DNA from 2 places in the Pseudoalteromonas sp. Z9A5 genome. Region 1 is predicted to be linked to the other one. Evidence: predicted binding sites of a transcription regulator. Region 1 holds the regulator's gene; the other holds the start of a gene.

Region 1 (10,666 bases):
CTCCTGGTGAAAGTTATAAATACACCAGCGGAGCCATTCTTGATACACCTGTAGGCACAATGCAAGGCCACTATACTCTGCGTAATGAGTTTGGTTCTGAGTTTCAAGCACCTATTAATGTGTTTCGTTTGGCTTGTCCTAATATTTTACATTAAATAATGGCAGCACCCGATGGCTGATTATGCGATAGGTGATTTACAAGGCTGCTTTAGCGAATTTAGCACTTTGTTACAAAGGGTTGATTTTAACCCAAGTAAAGATCATCTTTATTTGGTGGGCGATATAGTTGCACGTGGACCTGATTCTCTTGCCTGCTTAGATTATATTTACCAACACCAAAATAGCATGACAATTACACTGGGCAATCATGATTTACACATGATTGCCTGCTATTACCTAAATAAACCGACTAATCCTAAAGATAAACTAGCCCCAATATTTAATAGTAATAAATTACAACACTACATCTCTTATCTACAAACCCAACCTATTGCATTATATTTAAAACAACATGATAGCTTTATTGCTCATGCGGGGTTGAACCCTAACTGGTCAATTGAACAAGCGTTAAAACACGCACAATTTGCTCAAGAGTGTTATCAGTCAAATAATGCAAAAACATTTTTTGAACGCATGTACCAACCTCATCCAGCAATGTGGTCAAACGAACTCGATTGTTTTGAAAAATTTAGGTATATCGTTAATTACTTTACCCGTATGCGCTTTTTAACCCAAAACAATAAACTCGAACTTATTGCTAAAGGTGCAATAAATCAAAATAATGAGCTAACACCTTGGTTCTGTCATCCAAATATACGCACCTCTACGCACGACATTATTTTTGGTCATTGGGCTGCTCTTGAAGGAAGCACTGGCTTTAAACATGTACACGCTTTAGATACAGGCTGTGTGTGGGGTAATACTATGTCATTAATGGAACTAACTAATAAAAAAGTAATTACAGAAAAATCCCACCTTTTGTCTAAATAAACTGAAAAAAACTAATACATCTGTTAGATTTATGAATTAATAGTTAAAATTAATTAAAGTAATTGATTTTAATTACTTAACTTATCTGAATACAAGCCGATAAGTTTTAATTAAGTACCTTTGAGTGGAATCCATATGAATCTAACAGTAAGCCAACGTATTTGGGGTGGTTTTATATTCATCACGCTATTACTTTTAATAATTGGTGGTAATTCTCTAATAAAAATAGCAAATATCGATCGTTCTACTCAAAAAGTGAATCAACTATCACTTCCCGCATTAAATAAAAGCGCTAAGTTACAAGCTGAATTTATTTTAATGAGTAAAGCAGCCCAAGCAAGTTTTTATACATCATCTGTAAGTGAGCTAACTCCAATAAAAAAACAAGTTAGCGAACAAAAACAACTATTCAGTACCTTGCATAGCGAACTACAAGCTGTTGTAAAAAACGATCCTATATTAAATCAAAGTAGTCAAAATGTAGAAAAAACCTATTTAAGCTTTTTAAAAGTTGTTGAGAGCTTAATAGCCGACAAAAACAAACAATTAGCACTTAGCAAGTCTTTAAAAACACAACTAGAAAATATAGAGCTAAGCGCAGAAGACGCAAACTCTATTGTCCTCGATATTATTGATATAGATGGCTTTGAGCAAAACCATCCGCGCGCATTCCAAGCTGCTAACAATCTAGAAAATAACTTTATGTCAGTGGTAAGTAACAGCACTGACATGCTCACGGTTAAAACTATCAACACACTGGATATTGTAAAGAACGAGCAAACGTACTACCTAGAAGAAGTAACTCGTACGGTCGCGTTAATAAAGCCAGCGATAGAGCAATCACATAGTGATTTATACAACAGTTTAAAAGAGTATGTGGATACACTAGAGAACAATATAAAAGGTAATAATGGCTTATCTGCAAATAAAAAACGTTTAATTGACGCTATAGAGCTTACCGAAAAAGAATTAGCGCAATCTGAACAAGCTACTAGAATGGCTTTAAATCAAATAGATGAACTAGTTAAGCAAGCCAGCAATGAAGCATTTAAACTTCAGCAAGGTGTACGAAGTGATGTAGATTCAGCCAACTTATGGACATGGGTTGGGATGGTTATTGCAACACTTTTAGCTATAGCAATCGCTATTATTACGGTTAGCCGTATTACAAAACCCCTTGCAGAAGTTAACCGAATTTTGGATATTGTTGCCAGCGGTGATATGACTCAGAGATTAGATGACACCGCCAAAGATGAGTTTGGTGAATTATCTAAAAGTTGCAATACATTAATAGACAGCTTACGTAGCTTAATTAAAGGTATTATTTCTCGTTCAACTCAACTTGCTGCTGCATCAGAAGAAACATCTGCAATTACAGCTGAATCAAGCCAAGCAATAAGAAACCAACAAGCACAAGTAGAACAAGCTGCCACAGCAACAACTGAAATGAGCAGTACCTCACAAACAGTAAGTAATAGTGCGCAACAAGCGTTAAGCGAAATCAAAAATGCGGACAAAGAAGCTGAACGTGTAAAAGGTATTTCTAATAACAATAAATCGACTATTGAACAACTCGCTCGAGAAGTAGATGACGCATCACAAGTAATTAATAAATTACATCAAGATAGTGCATCTATTGGCAGCATATTAGATGTAATACGCGGTATCGCTGACCAAACTAACTTACTGGCACTTAATGCAGCAATTGAAGCAGCGCGTGCTGGTGAATATGGTCGAGGCTTTGCTGTTGTAGCCGACGAAGTACGATCTCTAGCAAGTAAAACGCAAGAGTCTACTCAAGAGATACAATCAATGATTGAGTCACTACAAACAGGCGCAGAAGCGGCTGTAACGGCAATGAGTAAAGGAAAGCAACGCGCAGTATCATGTGTGGAGCAAACTGACTTAGCGAGCACTGCGCTTGACTCTATTACGTTTGCTGTATCGCAAGCGCACGATGTAAGCGAGCAAATCTCAACAGCAGCACAAGAGCAGCAACAAGTAGCACAAGAAATAAGTGAACGTCTTGAGTCAATTGTAGCTATTGCCGAACAAACAGCTGAAGGTGCAAGCCAAACAAATATATCTAGCTCTGAGGTCGCAAAGCTAGCGGAAGAACTTCGCTTGTCTGTAGATGCATTTAAAGTTTAATTTATACTAACCCACATAAATATATAATCGATTTAATTATTTATATGGATTAGCAGTAAATTTTAACTCGAACAAAAAAGCCGTATTGTGATTATCTCAATACGGCTTTTTTAATTTTCAAATTAATTTTTTATTATGCTCATATTTATTGAACACAAAAAAGCCGCAATAAATGCGGCTTTTCAATAATTAAAGTAAGGCTTATAAACCAGCGCGTTCTTTAATTACTGCAATAAGAGGTGAGCTAGCATAGCTACTCTCAGCCCAGGCTATGTCTGCGCCATCTGCTAATGAGCTTTTAGATAAGTTTTTAACAATGTACTCACCTGTATCTACTGCGCTACTTGCAACAGCATGGCGTAATAAGTTATTACCATTACATTCGACCGCATCGTATATATTACGAATTTTTACACGAGAACTTTTAAGTTTACTGCGTAAACGGTTTTTGTCGTCCGCTGCAATATACTCACAAATAGATACAGCTAATTGATCATCTGCATTTGCAGGTGCTGTATAAACAAATGAACCGGCTGTTATAGCAGCAATAACAACTAGCTTTGGTAATTTAAACATTGAAAACCCTTCCTGGTACTTTATTCTTATATTGATTGGTTAATATTGTACCAATCTACTAAGGTTTTCGCAATAATGTTATCGGTTTTTATATAAAGTTACGAATTTATAACTATGTTTATTTTTATCATCAGGCTGTTTACTTTCTTCACTTTTCACTTCCCAATTAGCTACTTTTTGATAATCTGGAAACTGAGTGTCACCTTTAACGTCTAAATCAATAAAGGTTAAATATAAACGATCTGTGCGTTCTAAAAATTGCTGATAGATATTTCCACCACCAATTATCATAACTTCTTCAACATCACAAACCAGCTCTAATGCAGCCTCCGGCGTTATTACAGCCTCAATACCTACAGCTTGATATTCGCTATTTCGAGTAATAATAATATTACGTCGACCTGGTAAAGGACGACCAATAGACTCAAATGTCTTACGCCCCATGATTACAGGTTTACCCGTAGTCACTTTTTTAAAATGCTGAAGATCGGCAGGTAAATGCCAAGGCATTTTATTATCTAGACCAATTACACGGTTATTTGCCATAGCGGCGATCATTGAAATTATCACACTAAATACCTAATACTTTATTACCAAACAAAGAAAAAGGAGCATAAGCTCCTTTTATATAATCAATTATAATTAACGCTCGTAGACTACTTCTACGTCGTAATCACTTTCATCCCAGTCGTCCCAATCATCATCGTCGCCTTTAGTGGCTTTTTTATGATAAGAGTCCCACTTAAACTCAACTTCTTCGTCTTCAATTTCAGCAAACTTCTCTTTCGGCATGCTATCTAGCAGCGTCATAATGTTGTGAATTAAAGGCTGAGTATTAAGTTTATTAATAGCTGAGATGCTATAAATATTTTCAGTTTCGCCTAGCTCTTCTGCAATTTTTTCACATAGAGCTTTTGCTTCGTCTTCCGGTAATAAATCTATTTTATTAAATACCAACCAACGCGGCTTCTCAGCTAATTTAGGGCTGTACTGATGTAACTCATTAATAATAGCAAACGCATTATCAATAGGGTTTGAACCATCAGCTGGCATTAGATCGATTATGTGTAATAACACACGACAGCGCTCTAGATGCTTTAAGAATTGTATTCCTAAGCCAGCACCGTCAGAAGCTCCTTCGATTAAGCCTGGAATATCGGCAATAACGAATGATTTATTAGCTTCAGGACGCACTACACCTAGGTTAGGTATAAGCGTAGTAAACGGGTAGTCTGCAACTTTAGGTCTAGCTGCAGATACGCTACGTATAAATGTAGATTTACCCGCATTTGGCAAGCCTAGCAAGCCTACATCAGCTAATAAAAGTAGCTCAAGCTTAAGGTTACGTACTTCACCTGGTGTACCCAACGTTTTTTGACGAGGTGCTCGGTTAGTGCTTGATTTAAAACGCGCATTCCCTAAGCCGTGGAAACCACCCTTTGCAACTAAAATTCTTTGACCATGTTGAGTTAAATCGCCAAGCCCTTCTTGTGTTTCAACATCCATGATACGTGTACCAACCGGTACCATAACAAATAAGTCATCAGCCTTTCTGCCAGTACAGTTACGACTACGACCATTTGTACCACGTTCAGCTCTGTGAAAGCGTTCAAATTGATAATCGATAAGGGTATTTAAGTTTTCATCAGCTTGTAGATAAACACTACCACCGTCTCCACCGTCACCGCCATCAGGTCCACCATCTGGAACATATTTTTCACGACGGAAAGACACGATGCCGCTGCCACCGTCACCAGCTTCTGCGCGAATTTCTACTTCATCTACAAACTTCATGATTACTCACTTTAGGGATTGGCTTGTTAATTTAACTATTATATACCGAAGTAGCCTTTAGAGCACACAACGAAAAAATACTTAGGTATATATTGCAAAAGAACTGAAAACAAAAAACCCCGCAAAGGCGGGGTTTTTTAACTACCTTACTGATTACTCAGTTACGATAGTTACGTATTTACGGTTTAAAGGACCTTTCTGTTCAAATTGAACTTTACCATCTGCTTTTGCGAAGATAGTGTGGTCTTTACCGATACCTACGTTTGTGCCCGGGTGAAAACGAGTTCCACGCTGACGTACAATGATGCTACCCGCTAGAACTGATTCGCCACCAAAACGCTTAACACCTAGGCGTTTGCTTTCTGAATCGCGACCGTTACGAGTACTACCAGCTGCTTTTTTATGTGCCATTTCTAAGTACCTCTAATTAAGCGCTAATGCCAGTGATTTTAACTTCAGTGAACCATTGACGATGGCCCATTTGATTACGAGAGTTTTTACGGCGTCTAAATTTAACAATTTTAATTTTTTCACCGCGACCGTGTGAAACAACCTCAGCTGTTATCTTGCCACCGTTTACGAACGGTACACCGATCTCAATCTTCTCACCATCAGCAACTAAAAGCACTGAATCAAATTCAACTGCCGCACCAGTTTCAACGTCTAATTTTTCAAGACGAATCGTTTGACCTTCAGTCACACGATGCTGTTTACCACCACTTTGGAAAACCGCGTACATAATTAACTCCGTCTGTGTGCCCTCAAATCGGCACAACTAAAATATTCTTCGATAGGGCGCGAAGTCTACGCTAATGCTAAAAAACAAGCAACCCTGTTTTGTAATTAAAAAGAATAAAAAGTAGCTACATTGAGGACAATTCATTATTTCCCCTATTTTATATTAATTAGCCTTTTTGCCAAGGGCTTTTTAGCTGTTAACTGAAATAAATTAATGCTTTTAAATATGAGCGCTGCGGTACAATTATTAAACTCAATAACGACTGGGTTTTGATTATCTATTAATCAAGTATCTTTGCTAATTAAGCCTCTATTAAGAACTTTAAAGGTGTTTTTTCAACGAATCGTCACAAAATATCGAGCTAGCCCTTTTTTTGTTGTACAATCTGCGCCGTTCACACATAAAAATTGGCTCGGAGATCAATGGATATACAAGCTATCCAGGCGTTAATCAAAAGCGATATGAATGACGTCAATCAACTTATACATGCGCAAATGCGCTCAGATGTGGCCTTAGTTAACCAACTAGGCTTATATATTGTAAACAGTGGTGGTAAACGTGTACGCCCAATGCTGGCTATTCTAGCGGCTAAAGCGCTTGGCTATCAGGGTAAAGATCACATAACGCTCGCAACTATTGTCGAATTTATTCATACAGCAACGTTACTACACGACGATGTTGTAGATGAATCAAATTTGCGACGAGGCACCCCCACAGCAAATGCTGAATTTGGTAACGCGGCAAGTGTGTTAGTTGGTGACTTTATTTACACTCGCTCATTTCAGCTAATGGTTGGTCTTGGTAAAATGCAAGTTATGCAGGTACTAGCCGATGCAACTAACATTATTGCTGAAGGTGAAGTGCTGCAACTTATGAATTGTAATGACCCTGATACAACTGAAGCAAGTTATATGCAGGTTATTTACTCAAAAACAGCTAAATTATTTGAAGCTGCAACGGGGCTTGCTGCCATTATAACAGAGCAAGACCAAGCAACTCTTAACGCATTAAATGCATACGGTATGCATTTAGGTACTGCGTTTCAATTGGTCGATGATGTACTTGATTACAATGCAGATGCCGACCAGTTAGGTAAAAACATTGGTGATGATTTAGCTGAGGGCAAACCAACGCTTCCACTTATTTATGCAATGCAACATGGTAACGAGCAGCAAACGCAGCTTATACGTGATGCTATTGAGCATAGTAATGGCATGGATCACTTAGATGATATTTTATCTGCGCTTAAACAGACTAATGCACTTGAATTTACAATGAAAAAAGCTGAAGTTGAAGCAGATAAAGCAATTGCATGTTTAGACTTTTTAGCTGAGTCTGATTATAAGCAGGCATTAATAAGCCTTGCTCGCATAGCGGTTGATCGCGACCACTAGCTTTAACACTTTATATTATGTGCATAAACTCCGAACAATAAAAAAGCCTGCAAATGCAGGCTTTTTTAATACTTGATTTAGGCTATTACGCCATGAAATCAACACCTTCTTTGATGTCTTTTTTCAATGTTTCAAGCATGTCATTTTTTGCTTTAGTTTCAAATGCGCTTAGCTCGCCGTAAGAAAGAATTTCTTCTACGCCGTTTTTACCTAAACGTACTGGATGTGCAAAGTATTCTGCATCGCCATTTTCAACAGCAACGTAAGCGTAATCTACAACGTCTTCACCTTGTAGGCCTTTAACTAAAGACATACAAAAACGTGCAGCAGCAGCACCCATTGATAATGTAGCAGAACCGCCACCAGCTTTAGCATTTACAACTTCAGTACCCGCATTTTGGATACGTGGAGTAAGTGCAGCAACTTCTTCATCAGTAAAGCTAACGCCTTCAACTTGAGAAAGTAAAGGAAGAATAGTTGTACCAGAGTGACCACCGATTACAGGAACTTTTACAGTCGCTACGTCAACGCCTTTAAGTTCAGCAACAAATGCTTCTGAACGAATCACATCAAGAGTAGTAATACCGAATACGCGTTTAGCGTCGTAAGTACCTGCTTTTTTAAATACTTCAGCAACAATTGGAACAGTGCCGTTTACTGGGTTAGTAATAATACCCACTAACGCTTTAGGACAGCTAGCAACAATGCCTTCTGCTAAAGTTTTGATGATGCCAGCATTTACATTAAATAAATCAGCACGATCCATACCTGGTTTACGTGGCATACCCGCTGGGATAAGAACGATATCAGAACCTTCAAGCGCTTTATTTAACTCATCAGCGCCAAAACCAGCTACTTTTACATCTGTTGGGATGTGAGAAAGGTCAACCGCAACACCTGGAACCACTGGTGCAACATCATAAAGTGATAATTCAGAACCAGCTGGTAAACCTGTTTTTAATAATAAAGACAACGCTTGACCGATACCGCCCGCAGCACCTAATACAGTAACTTTCATTGGAATTCTCCGTAATTTGAGGTAGGAAATACTTGTGGCACATAAGATAAAGAAATTAAGAGCTAAAAACAAATTTATCCTGCTTATTTTAAGTATATTTTCGACCATAGTCGTAAACTTATTAATTTAATAACCTCAAACTGGCAAGTTAAGTAAACAACTACTGCATAATTATTCATTATTGTGTAGAATTTACAGCATAAATAACAAAAAATGAATGTAGGCTATGCAACCACAAGATAAACAAGAAGCACTGGTAAAAGCATTTAAATCACTTTTAAAAGAAGAAAACTTTGGCTCTCAAGGCGAAATAGTTGACGCGTTAAAAGAGCAAGGCTTTGACAATATAAGCCAAAGTAAAGTATCGCGCATGCTAAGTAAATTTGGTGCTGTACGTACTCGTAATGCAAAACAAGAAATGGTTTACTGTTTACCTGCCGAAATGGGTGTACCAACAGCAAAGAGCCCGTTACGCCAATTAGTTATTGATATTATGCATAACGAAATGATGATCATTATTCGTACTAGCCCTGGCGCTGCACAATTAATAGCACGTTTACTTGATTCATTAGGCAAAGCAGATGGTGTATTAGGTACAATTGCAGGCGACGATACAATATTTATCGCTCCTGCAAAAATATCTGAAATAGACGTAACACTGGAGCGTGTACGACTTTTATTTGATAACGTTTAATAAATTAAGTAAAAGCTTAAAGCTGCTTTAAAAATCCTACTGAGGGTGCAAAAAAAGCAGAGCCCATATCGGCTTGAGTAAAATCAAGCCAATGGTCGTAGCACTCTCCTTCCCCAAGACGGCTTTTTAATACCTTTTCAAATGCAGTGCCTGTAGAGGCGCATGTTATAGATAACATTCCCTGCTCGTAAACATCACCGTAAGGCATACTTTGATTTAATAGTAGTGGTTGTCCGTTTTCATCTTTTAACTCGTTACGTACAGCATGAGAGGTCTCTAAAGCTGGTGTAATCAGTGTATTATCAAGGCGTGTTCGACCCATTATTTGTTCTTGTTCACTCAACGACAAATGCTGCCATACGCTTAAATCATGTTTATAACGCTGCACATGGATATAGCTGCCTTGATCTTCAAAACTCTCTGGTTTATTTATTAATGCCGTAGCACGCTTTTTTCTTCCAAGCGCAGTATCTCCACCATAAATAAAACCGTTAAAGTCTCGACCATCCAAAAAACGAAAGTTACGAATCTGCTCCACCAACTCTACATCAGGTGCAAATAGCTTTAAAATTTGCAACGCAAATAAATGATTAACGTCTTCTCGATCAGAACGTATTTGTACAAATAAATCGCATGGCTGAACACTCATAGAGTGATCGCTGTGATTTATATTTGGAAAGCTTTGTAATTCACTCGGGATATATTCAGGTAAAATATGCGGCCAATACTGCGCACCAATAGCAACCATACAAGACAACATTGATTCAGAAAACTGATCGCTAAATTCTTCTTCAATCGCATTCACTTGCTTTAGTTTTGCGCGCAGAGACTCATCTTGACCATCAAATACATTAAAAAATAAATGCAAACCGTGTAAGTTTGCTTCAGCACAAATCCCTGATTGCGCTTGCGCCATTGTTATTCCTTAGCTTATAAACAAATAAACACGGCGAATTAAAGTTAATTATAATTCGAAGAAATTCACCGTATGAGGTTTTATTTTTATTATAACCTGTTCATTTTGCTCAAATGACTGGCCATATTGTGCAGCAACTTCAATTTCTTGTTCTGCAATCACAACAGTGTAAACATAAGCAGAGCCAATAAAACGACTGTTTAATATTTCTGCCCGCTCGCTTTGTTTATCACTTGTGTTGTCGCTAATTAGCTCTATTTGATGAGGGCGAACATATATTTGCCCAACTCTTGCCTTGTGCTTATGTAAAACATCAGACTCGACTACACCAAATGGCGTTTTATATTCAGTTGCTGTTAATGCATTTGCGCTTAAGTATATGCCCTGACCCAGA
Region 2 (10,666 bases), on a different contig from region 1:
AGGCGGCTTTTAATTGAGTTACTAAGGAAGGATCCATATTAATATTGCACGCAAAGTACAAAGGAGATTGTGCGGTGTTTAAGCTCAGTACGGGTTCAAGTAACTTTAACTTTGGTTCAGTTTTAGCTCTATGAGCAAATTGCTTTTTACTTAATACTATAAAATCTAAAATATCGTGCCTTGTACTCACTAATTTATCTATTTTATCTAAGTTGTCGATTAGTAATAAATGCTGGGACTCACTAAACCCTCGCTCAACTAAATAGTGATGGCTAAAGTTTTCTCTAAGTACGGCTGTTTTATAGCGTTTAGCATCGTTTAAAGTATTTAGTTTTATACTGCGAGATTTTAGGGCATAAATAGCAGAGTCAAAAGGTTCGAGTTCAGCTATCCAGGTAAACTTTTTTTCTCTGTTTGGCAGTCTAACCATAGAAAAAATACAGGTGTACTTGTCACGTAGTACAGCATTATAAGACACGGTCCAATTATGAACTAAAATAGTGTAATCAATACCTGAGCCATCAAGTGCTTTATTTACTTTGTCGATTGAGCTACCGACTAGTTGATTATCTTTATTTATATACTGTAAATCAGGGAAAACTTCAGTCACCAATGTTATTTCTGTTGCACTAACACTAATATTTAAGATGCATAAAAAAAATAATAAAACCTTCATTCAACGAAACCTTTAAATGCTTATACTAGGTATACGCTAAATATAGCTTAGAGCAGGTTAACTGCCAGTTCTTGCAATATAAATCTAGCCATATACGTAGATAGGACTAGATTACTTAATTAGCTAAATTAAGATTATTACTTGTTCATTGCATTAATCAAAAAGGCTGAAATTTTTGCCCCTTCTCTAAGTGTTGTTTCAGAGCTTGACTGACCAACTAAAGAGCTGTCGGTAAATGGCGCTATTTCCATCATATCCGCACCCGTAATCGGGAACTCATCTGCAATGGCTGATAAAATATCAAGCGCATGCTGTGGTGTTAAACCGTTATGCTCTGGCGTACCGGTGGCAGATGCAAACTCTGCATCAAGCGCATCAATATCAAAGCTTACGTATACTTCATCTACGTTATCAGCCTTTAATTGCGCAATAGCATCGGCAGCAACCGCTGCTGCGCCACGCTCAATAATATCAGCAGCCCAATGTTGCTTAACGCCAAAGGTACTTTCCCAGTGCGCTTTAGGCTTACCACTTGAGCGTATACCAAATTGAATTAAATGATGTGGTGCCGGTAAAAATTCTAAAATATGTGTACACCAAGAGCCAAAACATAAATCAATGCCCAAGCGCTCAACAAGTAAATCGGTATGGGCATCAAAGTGAATAATAGCGGTGCGTTTGCCCTGCTCACGTTTTGCTTTTAAGTACGCTTTAGTAAGTGGGTAACTTATTGAGTGATCGCCACCAATGCCAAATATCCCTTTATCTTTAAATGTTGCGTAAAAACTGTCGCATACATCCTCAGTGATTGATAACGGACTTACGTAATAGTCGTTATCTTCGCTCCCGTATAGGGCTTTTTGGCAATTAGAAATGGTTGCATCATTTAGGTATTTATCATGAAGTAAATGCGGAATTACACGTACATCACCTAAATCAAACGAATGGCACTGCGGTTGCTGATCAATTAATGCTGAGCGCACAAACAATGGCCCCCAATTTGCGCCGCGTAAAATACCACCGCCACAATCAGAGCTAATACCTAGCATTACCGCTTTATGTGGCGAATTTGGTAATTCATTTAAAGACTCTCGCCATAAGTTATCAACGTTTTCAGTTTGCCCATAAAGTTTATTACGCAGTGCGGCTTTGCGCTCTTTTGCAGTGTTTACTGTGTATACGCCATCACCTGGTGCGCACAAACAGTGCTCAACTTTGTTTTTAAATGCTTCAAATTGTGTGCTCATAATAAACCCTTTCGTTTTTTATTCTGTACGTAGCTAATTAATTTTGATTAGTTATGCAAAATTACTAAAAATGCCTAAACTTCAAATAAAATTTACTTTGCTAAATAAATCAGTGCCTAAAGTAAATAAACACTTTAGCTCTGAAGCAACCAAGTTCGATGTAAGTGGTTGAATTTAATTGAAATTAATAGCATTAGGCAATCAACTATTTAATTGTAGTTACGCGCTTGAGTGATACTTATTATGTCTACTTGAACAAGTCAACAGTGCGTTTGTGCTGGGTATATAAGTACTTGGTTGAATATTCATAGTTGATGAATAAATCAAATTGGCACATAACATTATTAAGTCTTAATTGGAGGAGTTAAGGTAAAACGGACAATCGTCCTGTACTTAGTAAACGTTTCTAGCAATGATGCTAGATTGACACAATTTATTATAATAAGGCTTAGCTATGGAAAAGGTATTTCACTTAGGACTATGTATTGACGATCTTAAAGGTGCAAAACTTGCGATTGTACCAGGTGACCCAGATCGTGCTGCACGCATTTCACAATTCCTAGACAATCCAACCTGCCTTGCTCAAACTCGTGAGTTTCATGTTTACTTAGGTCAACTAAACGGCCATTCTGTGGTTGTTTGTTCTACGGGTATTGGTGGTCCATCTACGTCGATTGCAGTAGAAGAATTAGCACAACTTGGCGTGCGTAAATTTTTACGTATTGGTACAACAGGTGCAATTCAGCCACATATCAACGAAGGCGAAATTTTAATTAGCCAAGCGTCTGTACGTTTAGACGGTGCTAGCCAACATTTTGCACCGCTTAGCTACCCTGCTGTGTCTGACTTTTATGCAACACAAGCTATGGTACAAGCATGTAAAAACTTAAATATCGATTTCCATATTGGTATTACTGCATCAAGCGACACATTCTACCCAGGGCAAGAGCGTTACGATACGCATTCTGGTTACGTTCCTAAATCACTACAAGGTAGCTGCGAAGAGTGGCAAAAACTGGGCGTGATGAACTACGAAATGGAATCAGCAACATTATTTACTATGTGTGCAGCCCTTGGTTTACAAGCTGCATGTGTAGCAGGCGTACTTGTTAACCGTACTCGCCAAGAAATACCAAATGTTGACCACGGTGAAATTGAACGTAAATCTGTAGCAGTCGTATTAGAAGCAGCTAAAGTATTACTTGATTAATATAGGTTATATTAATTAGTAGGCTATTATAACGATAAGAAAATGGCTCAGTAACAAGGCAAAAATTATGAAGTATAGTTGTCTTATATGAATAATTTTTAACGCAGTTAGTGAGTTATTTAATGCGATAAAATGGCACGTTTTAATAAAGCACAGCTCTGGCTGTGCTTTATTGTATGCGAGCCACTATTTAAGTGGTGCGCTAATTACTTTAAGTGCTGGTAAATGCGTAAAACTGGCAAGCACAGCTTTTGCTACTTGCGACTGATTTTCTCGACCTGCAGTTTCTAACAATGTTATTCCCTTCACCGTGCTTTCGTTAAAGCTAAGCCCAGCTAAAAAGAACTGACTTAGTGCACTTTGTAACGGCGATAAACTTGGGCTGTAAGCTGCATTTTCGGCGTAACTTCCGTAAAAATCACCATCACCAAATGTACTTATTTTTACGGCGCTAAAGTTTTGGCTGTAAGGCGCATAAGCATTAAGAGCAAAACGCGCAAGTGCTTCATCAACATCATCAACACTAAATTTAGCTTGCTGTGGTTTTGGGTTAAATAAGCTAAATTCGTTACCTAAATCGGTAGGACCAAATGAATGCGGCAGTAGCTCAGCGAGTTTAAATTGCTGACCAGGAAGTAAAATATCAAACTCTTTTGCATCGGCTAGTTCGTTCATAAACTGGCGGCAATACCCACACGGTGCATCGCTAATCGCTATTTTAACTATTTTTTTAGCGCCGTTTAACCATGCGTTATTTATTGCCGATTGCTCTGCATGAACGACTAAACTCAACGCTTGCTGGTTAAATTCTACATTTGCACCAAAGTAAAAGTTTACCTCGCCTTTTTCATCAAGCGCTTTAACAATTGCACCCACATGAAAATGCGATACCGGTGCAACAGCAAACTCAGAAGCTAAAGGCACTAAACCTTGTAATAATGCATCATCAGATACATTAAGCTGCGTGCATAACTGTTTAATATTATTAGAATTTAATATGCCACATTGTGATTTTAATTGACTACGTAATGACGCTGTTTGCGCTACGTTTAATGTGATGTGCGAATTTGTAAGTGCTGTATCTTGCTGTACAGTAAAAGTTGCTGAAGCCATAACATTTTTTCATTATTCAATGGCTAAGTAGTTTAAAAGGTTAAGCCGCTAATTGCTAGGTTATTAAACGCAAAAAAGGGAGCACATCGCGTGCTCCCTTTAATTTTAACTGGTATACCTAATAAAATAACATGTTAGCCGGTATTACGCATGCCTGCTGCAATACCTGTCATTGTGATCATTAATGCATTATCAATGTCACCTTCGTTGCGTTTTTCCTCTGAGCGAGCACGGCGTAAAAGCTCAACTTGTAATAAATTAAGTGGATCGGTGTACGGGTTACGTAAACTAATCGACTCTTTAATCCAAGGCTGTTCGGCTAAGAGGCTTTTTTGCGGGCTAAGTGATTGCACTAAGCTAATGGCTTCTTGAAGCTCTTTACGAAGTGTTACACCCAGTGGTTTGTACATATCTTCCACTAGCGCATTGTCGTAATGCTCACTCAACCAGCAATCGGCTTTACTAAATACCATTTCTAGCATTTCTAAGCGCGATCTAAAGAACGGCCATTGTAAGCTCATTTCGTTTAGGGTTTCTGCACCGTACTTATTAAGCGCAGCTTTTAAGCCTGTTAACGCACCTAACCATGCTGGAAGCATTAAACGGTTTTGGCTCCAAGCAAAAATCCATGGAATAGCACGTAAACTTTCAACGCCACCATTAGGATTACGTTTTGCAGGGCGAGAGCCAAGCGGCAACTTAGACAGTTCAAGCTCAGGTGTTGCCATTCTAAAGTAAGGTACAAAGTTTTCATCATGGCGAACTACATTACGGTAATGCTCACACGACTCCTCACTTATTAGCTTCATTACTTCGCGCCATTCTGGTTTTGGCTCCGGCGGCGGTAATAAGTTACTTTGCAGTACTGCGCCTGCATAAATATTTAAGCTTTGCAGTGCTACATCGGGTAAACCAAATTTAAAGCGAATCATCTCGCCTTGCTCGGTTACACGCAAACCACCTTTTAATGAGCCTGGTGGTTGTGAATGCAGCGCTTGTGCAGCGGGTGCACCGCCACGCCCTACTGTACCACCACGTCCGTGGAATAAAACAAGCTCAATACCGCGTGCATCAGCAAGCTGTACTAGTTTATCCATTGCTTCGTACTGCGCCCAACCTGCTGCCATCATGCCGGCATCTTTAGCTGAATCCGAGTAACCAATCATTACGTTTTGGGTATTTTTAATGTGCCCGCGATACCAAACATTATCAAGCAGCGTGGTAATTACATCACTCCCTGCGTTTAAATCGTCAAGCGTTTCAAACAACGGCGCTACGGGTAAATCAAAACTACAGCCGCTTTCTTTTAGCAATAGTTGTACTGCTAAGATGTCTGAAGCTGTTCGCGCCATCGAAATAATATACAAACCAAATGTTGCTTCGTCTTGCTTGGCAATTACATCAAAGGTATCAAGTACTTCTTGTACATCTGGGCTTGGTTGCCAATGTTTTGGAATAAGCGGTCTGCGCGAGTTAAGCTCTGCAAGTAAAAATGCTTGTTTGTCTTGCTCTTGCCATTGGTTGTAGTCGCCTAAACCTAAGTAACGAGTCAGTTCTGAAAACACATCGCCGTGGCGAGACGAATCCTGGCGCACATCAAGTTTAGCTAAACGCAAACCAAAGCTATTAATACGGTGCAGTAAATCAAGTAATAAGCCATCTGCAACTACTTTCATATTACACTTTAATAACGAGCGGTAGCACACCTCAACCGGATGTTTAAGCTGATTAATATTAGTAATTAAGTCCTGTGAATCGCTGCGCTTATTTTTAATTTTAGCGCCAAGATGAGCCACTGTTTCAGCAACCTGATTTTTAAGCTTTTTGATTACTGCTCTGTATGGTTCAAACTCTTGCCCTGCAAGCTCAATAAGCTCATCACTGGCATCTGACATAGATAATTCAGCGCACAACGTTTTTAAGTCTTGAATGTATAAATTAAGTGCCATCCAACGACCATGATCAAGCACCTCTGTTGTAACCTGCGATGTTACAAACGGATTACCATCACGGTCCCCACCCATCCAAGATGTAAACTCAATCGGGCTGTAATCTATTGGTAACTCTAAGCTTAACTGGTCTTTAACATTGGCTGAAAATTCACGTAAAAAACGCGGTACCGCATGCCACAGGCTGTTTTCAATTACTGCGTAACCCCATTTAGCTTCATCAACTGGCGTTGGGCGAGAGCGACGAATATCATCGGTATGCCAAGCCTGACTAATAAGCTGTTCAATACGATTTAAAATAGTATCCCGCTCTAACGGCAAGTTATCTTTTCGCTCTAATGAGGCTAAGCAATCACTTAGTTCAACGTGTTTATTAATAATAGTACGGCGCGTCACCTCGGTTGGGTGAGCGGTTAATACTAAATTTATGTGGAGTTTTGAGAGTGTTTCGGCCAAATGATTACTGTCTAACTGGCCTTGTTCTGCTTTTGAAGCTAACGTTTTTAATGTTTGAGTGAGAGGATTTTGTTGACCAAGGCCAACGTCATTAAAACGCGAAACGGTATGAAATTGCTCTGCTACATTAGCAAGGTTTAAAAAATGATTAAATGAACGGGCAACCGGTAAAAGCTCTTCATCACTAAGCGCATGTAATACTTCTATTAGCGCTTGTCTGTCGTCTTCGTTACCACTGCGAGATGATTTTGATAAAGCACGAATTTCTTCCACTTTATCTAAAATCGCTTGACCTTGGGCATCTTTAATTGTTTGTCCTAGTAGTTGCCCTAGTAAATTTACATTACCTCGCAAGGCGGCGTATTGTTCACTCATTTATCAATCTCCATTTTTTCGTAGGACACTATTAATATCATTATGAGAACAAATTTAATAGATCGATTTGCAAACCTTGTCCGTAAAAAAGCATATATAAAATAATCACAAAGCAATTATATGATCATTTTTTACGATGGCAATTGCCCACTATGCAGTACCGAAATGAACCAACTAAAACACGCTGATACCAAAAACTTAATTACGCTTGAAGATCTTAACGCTAGCGATTTTAGTGAGCGATATTCGTATATTGATAAAGACCAAGCGATGACTTACCTGCAAGCTCAAAAGCAATCAGGTGAAATGATTTACGGGCTAGATGTAACTTACGAAGCATGGAAAGTAGTAGGTAAACACGGCTGGTTGAAAATTTTTCGCTTGCCAATAATTAGCTTTTTCGCTGACTGCGGATACTTGCTATTTGCTAAATATAGACACTCTTTTAGCAAAATTTTAATGCCGAACACAACGTGTTCTAATGGGCAATGCAGTTTAAAAACTAAGGGTAGAAAATGAAAACCATTGTTTTATTTGGCGCTAGTAGCACTATTGCAAAAGCCTATGTTAAACATTTGAATAATCATGCAGCCAATTTTAAAATTATCTGTGTTAGCTCAAAAACAGATGAACCTGCAATAAATAACACACCTAACACTGAGCACTTTAACACCGACTACTCAGCAAATAGCTTGGCTCAGCTCACATCTAGTCTTAAGCAACAGCAAGCTGATTTACATCAAGTTATTATGTTTAACGGTAAATTGCATAATACTCAGCACATGCCCGAAAAGAAGTTAGAAGATTTAAACGCTGATTATTTTAACGAGTTACTAAATGCTAATACACTCACGCCATTATTGTGTTTACAGAGCGTATTGCCGCTATTAACCCACAAAACGCAGTGTACTATTACAGCATTAAGTGCGCGCGTAGGCAGCATAAACGACAACAAATTAGGTGGTTGGTATACTTACCGCGCATCTAAAGCGGCGCTTAACATGCTATTTAAAACGGCGGCTATAGAGCTTGCTCGTCGTGCTAAAAATACCAAACTCATTTTGTTTCATCCTGGCACTACCGATACAGCACTTTCAAAGCCCTTTCAAAAAAATGTACCTGAAGGTAAATTATTTACACCTGAATTTGTAGCTGGTCAACTTTTTGAATTAACAAACAATAACCCTGATTTAAAACTAAACGGTGAACCTGCTTACTTAGATTGGCAAGGCTCAACCATACCGTGGTAAGGATTTTTAATGCATTTTACTAAAGCGCGTATAGACGCACTTGAAAAACATACCCGTACACACTTAATCAACTCGCTTTCGGGTTTTAAAAGCGCTAATTTAATTGGCACGCAAGATTTACTCGGCAATACCAACTTATCGATTGTAAGCTCTGTTATTCATCTTGGGGCTAACCCACCGTTAGTTGCAATGATAATACGCCCTCATAGGGTGCCGCGTCATACGTTTGAAAATATTTTACAAACGGGCACCTACACTATTAACCAAGTTAATAAGTCGATTTACAAGCAAGCTCATCAAACCTCAGCTCGTTACGATAAAGAAGAGTCTGAGTTTGATGCTACAGGCTTAACACCTGAATACTTAAACGACTTTGCAGCGCCTTTTGTAAAAGAAAGCCGCTTAAAGTACTCGGTTAAATTTGTAGAAAACCAGCATTTAGCCATCAATGGGACTGAGCTCGTTATTGGCGAAATTATGGATGTTTTTGTTGATAAAGAAGCACTGCAAAGCGATGGTTTCCTAGATTTACAAGCAATAGAAACAGTCGCAGTAACCGGGCTTGATAGCTATCACACAAGTAACAAACTAACTCGCTTACCTTATGCTAAAAAGTGAATGTTATGTGTTTAAAGCTGCAAGTAATTGCATCCTTTTATCGCATAACATTGAATTTTACCTTGGTATTAATCACACTAGCTAAAAATCCAAGGAGAAAAACATGACCACTATAGGTATAGGTACACAATCAAGCGAACAAGCGTTGGCAAGCTTAAGTAATATGACGCTAACGCTGACCCCTATTGCTGCTGACGAACATTTAGAGCGCATAGCAAAGGCGCAAGCTTATATGTTAGCAAACAATATTGATGCAATTTATTTAAACGCTGGCACCAACCTAACCTACTTTACAGGTATGAAATGGTACGCGAGCGAGCGCATGGTTGGCGCAATATTACCCGCCCTTGGTGAAGTACAATACATTGCGCCTTATTTCGAAATTGGCTCTTTAAACGGGTTTAAAGTTATAGATGGTCCTATTCACGGGTGGCAAGAGCACGAAAACCCTTATGCACTTTTTGTTGAAGTACTAAAAAAACTAAACATTAATGAAAACGCAACTATTGGCATTGATGAAAGCGCGCAATTTTTTATATTCGACGGCATTAATAAAGCGCAAACGGGTTTAACACTCATCAATGCACAGCCTGTAACGGCGCATTGCCGCATGCATAAATCTGTTCACGAGCTTAGCTTAATGCAGCGCGCAATGGATATGACCTTAGCCGTACATCAAGCCACAGCAAGCATGCTTTACGAGGGAATAACGACCACCGAAGTAGAAGCCTTTATTAAACAAGCACACCAAAAGGTAGGCGCACCAGGTAACTATTTTTGTATTGTATTGTTTGGTGTTGCAACGTCTTTTCCGCACGGTGTTAAAGACGCCCAAGTACTTAAAAAAGGCGATATGGTATTAATAGATACCGGCTGTAAAGTACACGATTACCTATCAGACATAACCCGTACCTATGTATTTGGCGAACCAACCATACGCCAACGAATGTTTTGGGATCATGAAAAAGCAGCGCAAATGGCGGCATTTAACGTAGCTAAAATCGGTGCCACCTGCGAAGACGTAGATGCTGGCGCACGTAACTATTTAGCGGCGCAAGGGCTAGGACCGCAGTACCAAACGCCAGGTTGCCCGCATCGAACTGGTCACGGCATTGGGCTAGACATTCATGAATGGCCATACCTAGTTGGCGGTGATAAAACCCCACTTGCCACAGGCATGTGCTTTAGTAACGAGCCAATGTTAGTTATACCCGATGAATTTGGCGTGCGCCTAGAGGATCATTTTTACATGACCGACACCGGCCCTCATTGGTTTACAGAGCCAAGTTACAGTATTGACGACCCATTTGGGCTTAACGCTTAAACTGAATACCTTCAAAAGAGCAGCTGTATAGCTGCTCTTTTTAGTTTATACCAACGTGCTTAACTAAGTGATCTATTTTGAGGAAGGAAAACCTTGTCGATAGTAAGGCAAAAATTTCGTTATTTAGTTGTTCCAAATGAGAGATTTTTAACGCAGCTAGCATCTGGTTTGGCCACTCAAAATGATAAAGTGTTACTGCACGTTGGTATTTAGGATTGATAAAGCTAAATTAATCCCAATATCCTTTTTTATACTTAGTTATAAGCAATCCTCAAAAGGATAAATATGAAAAACTTTAAAATTGATATCGTTTCAGATGTAATGTGCCCTTGGTGTGTAGTGGGTTATAAAAACCTAGAAACTGCACTAGACCAACTTAAAGACGAGATGAGCGCAGATATTACGTGGCATCCTTTTGAACTAAACCCAGATATGCCAATTGAAGGTC

What was found. Region 1 encodes ArgR, which controls arginine synthesis, uptake and breakdown. Its sites were predicted from a motif close to ANTGAATANNTATTCANT; they were not measured.
Region 2: the regulator ArgR is predicted to act here: its motif matches at 1,966-1,983, upstream of GQR56_RS17680 (arginase family protein).

The regions. Positions count from the first base shown of each region.
Region 1 is NZ_WTLC01000001.1:151,140-161,805, reverse strand. It holds gene apaG (Co2+/Mg2+ efflux protein ApaG) at 1-155, shown strand, start outside; gene GQR56_RS00745 (symmetrical bis(5'-nucleosyl)-tetraphosphatase) at 172-990, shown strand; gene GQR56_RS00740 (methyl-accepting chemotaxis protein) at 1,126-3,141, shown strand; gene GQR56_RS00735 (DUF3718 domain-containing protein) at 3,343-3,717, opposite strand; gene folA (type 3 dihydrofolate reductase) at 3,796-4,287, opposite strand; gene cgtA (Obg family GTPase CgtA) at 4,360-5,511, opposite strand; gene rpmA (50S ribosomal protein L27) at 5,665-5,922, opposite strand; gene rplU (50S ribosomal protein L21) at 5,939-6,250, opposite strand; gene ispB (octaprenyl diphosphate synthase) at 6,673-7,644, shown strand; gene mdh (malate dehydrogenase) at 7,730-8,662, opposite strand; gene argR (transcriptional regulator ArgR) at 8,889-9,356, shown strand; gene GQR56_RS00695 (Dyp-type peroxidase) at 9,373-10,272, opposite strand; gene GQR56_RS00690 (ABC transporter ATP-binding protein) at 10,321-10,666, opposite strand, start outside.
Region 2 is NZ_WTLC01000042.1:16,778-27,443, forward strand. It holds gene GQR56_RS17675 (transporter substrate-binding domain-containing protein) at 1-676, opposite strand, end outside; gene GQR56_RS17680 (arginase family protein) at 814-1,923, opposite strand; gene udp (uridine phosphorylase) at 2,378-3,133, shown strand; gene cdd (cytidine deaminase) at 3,320-4,246, opposite strand; gene ppc (phosphoenolpyruvate carboxylase) at 4,381-7,026, opposite strand; gene GQR56_RS17700 (DUF393 domain-containing protein) at 7,147-7,545, shown strand; gene GQR56_RS17705 (SDR family oxidoreductase) at 7,542-8,276, shown strand; gene GQR56_RS17710 (flavin reductase) at 8,286-8,894, shown strand; gene GQR56_RS17715 (Xaa-Pro peptidase family protein) at 8,998-10,218, shown strand; gene GQR56_RS17720 (DsbA family oxidoreductase) at 10,504-10,666, shown strand, end outside.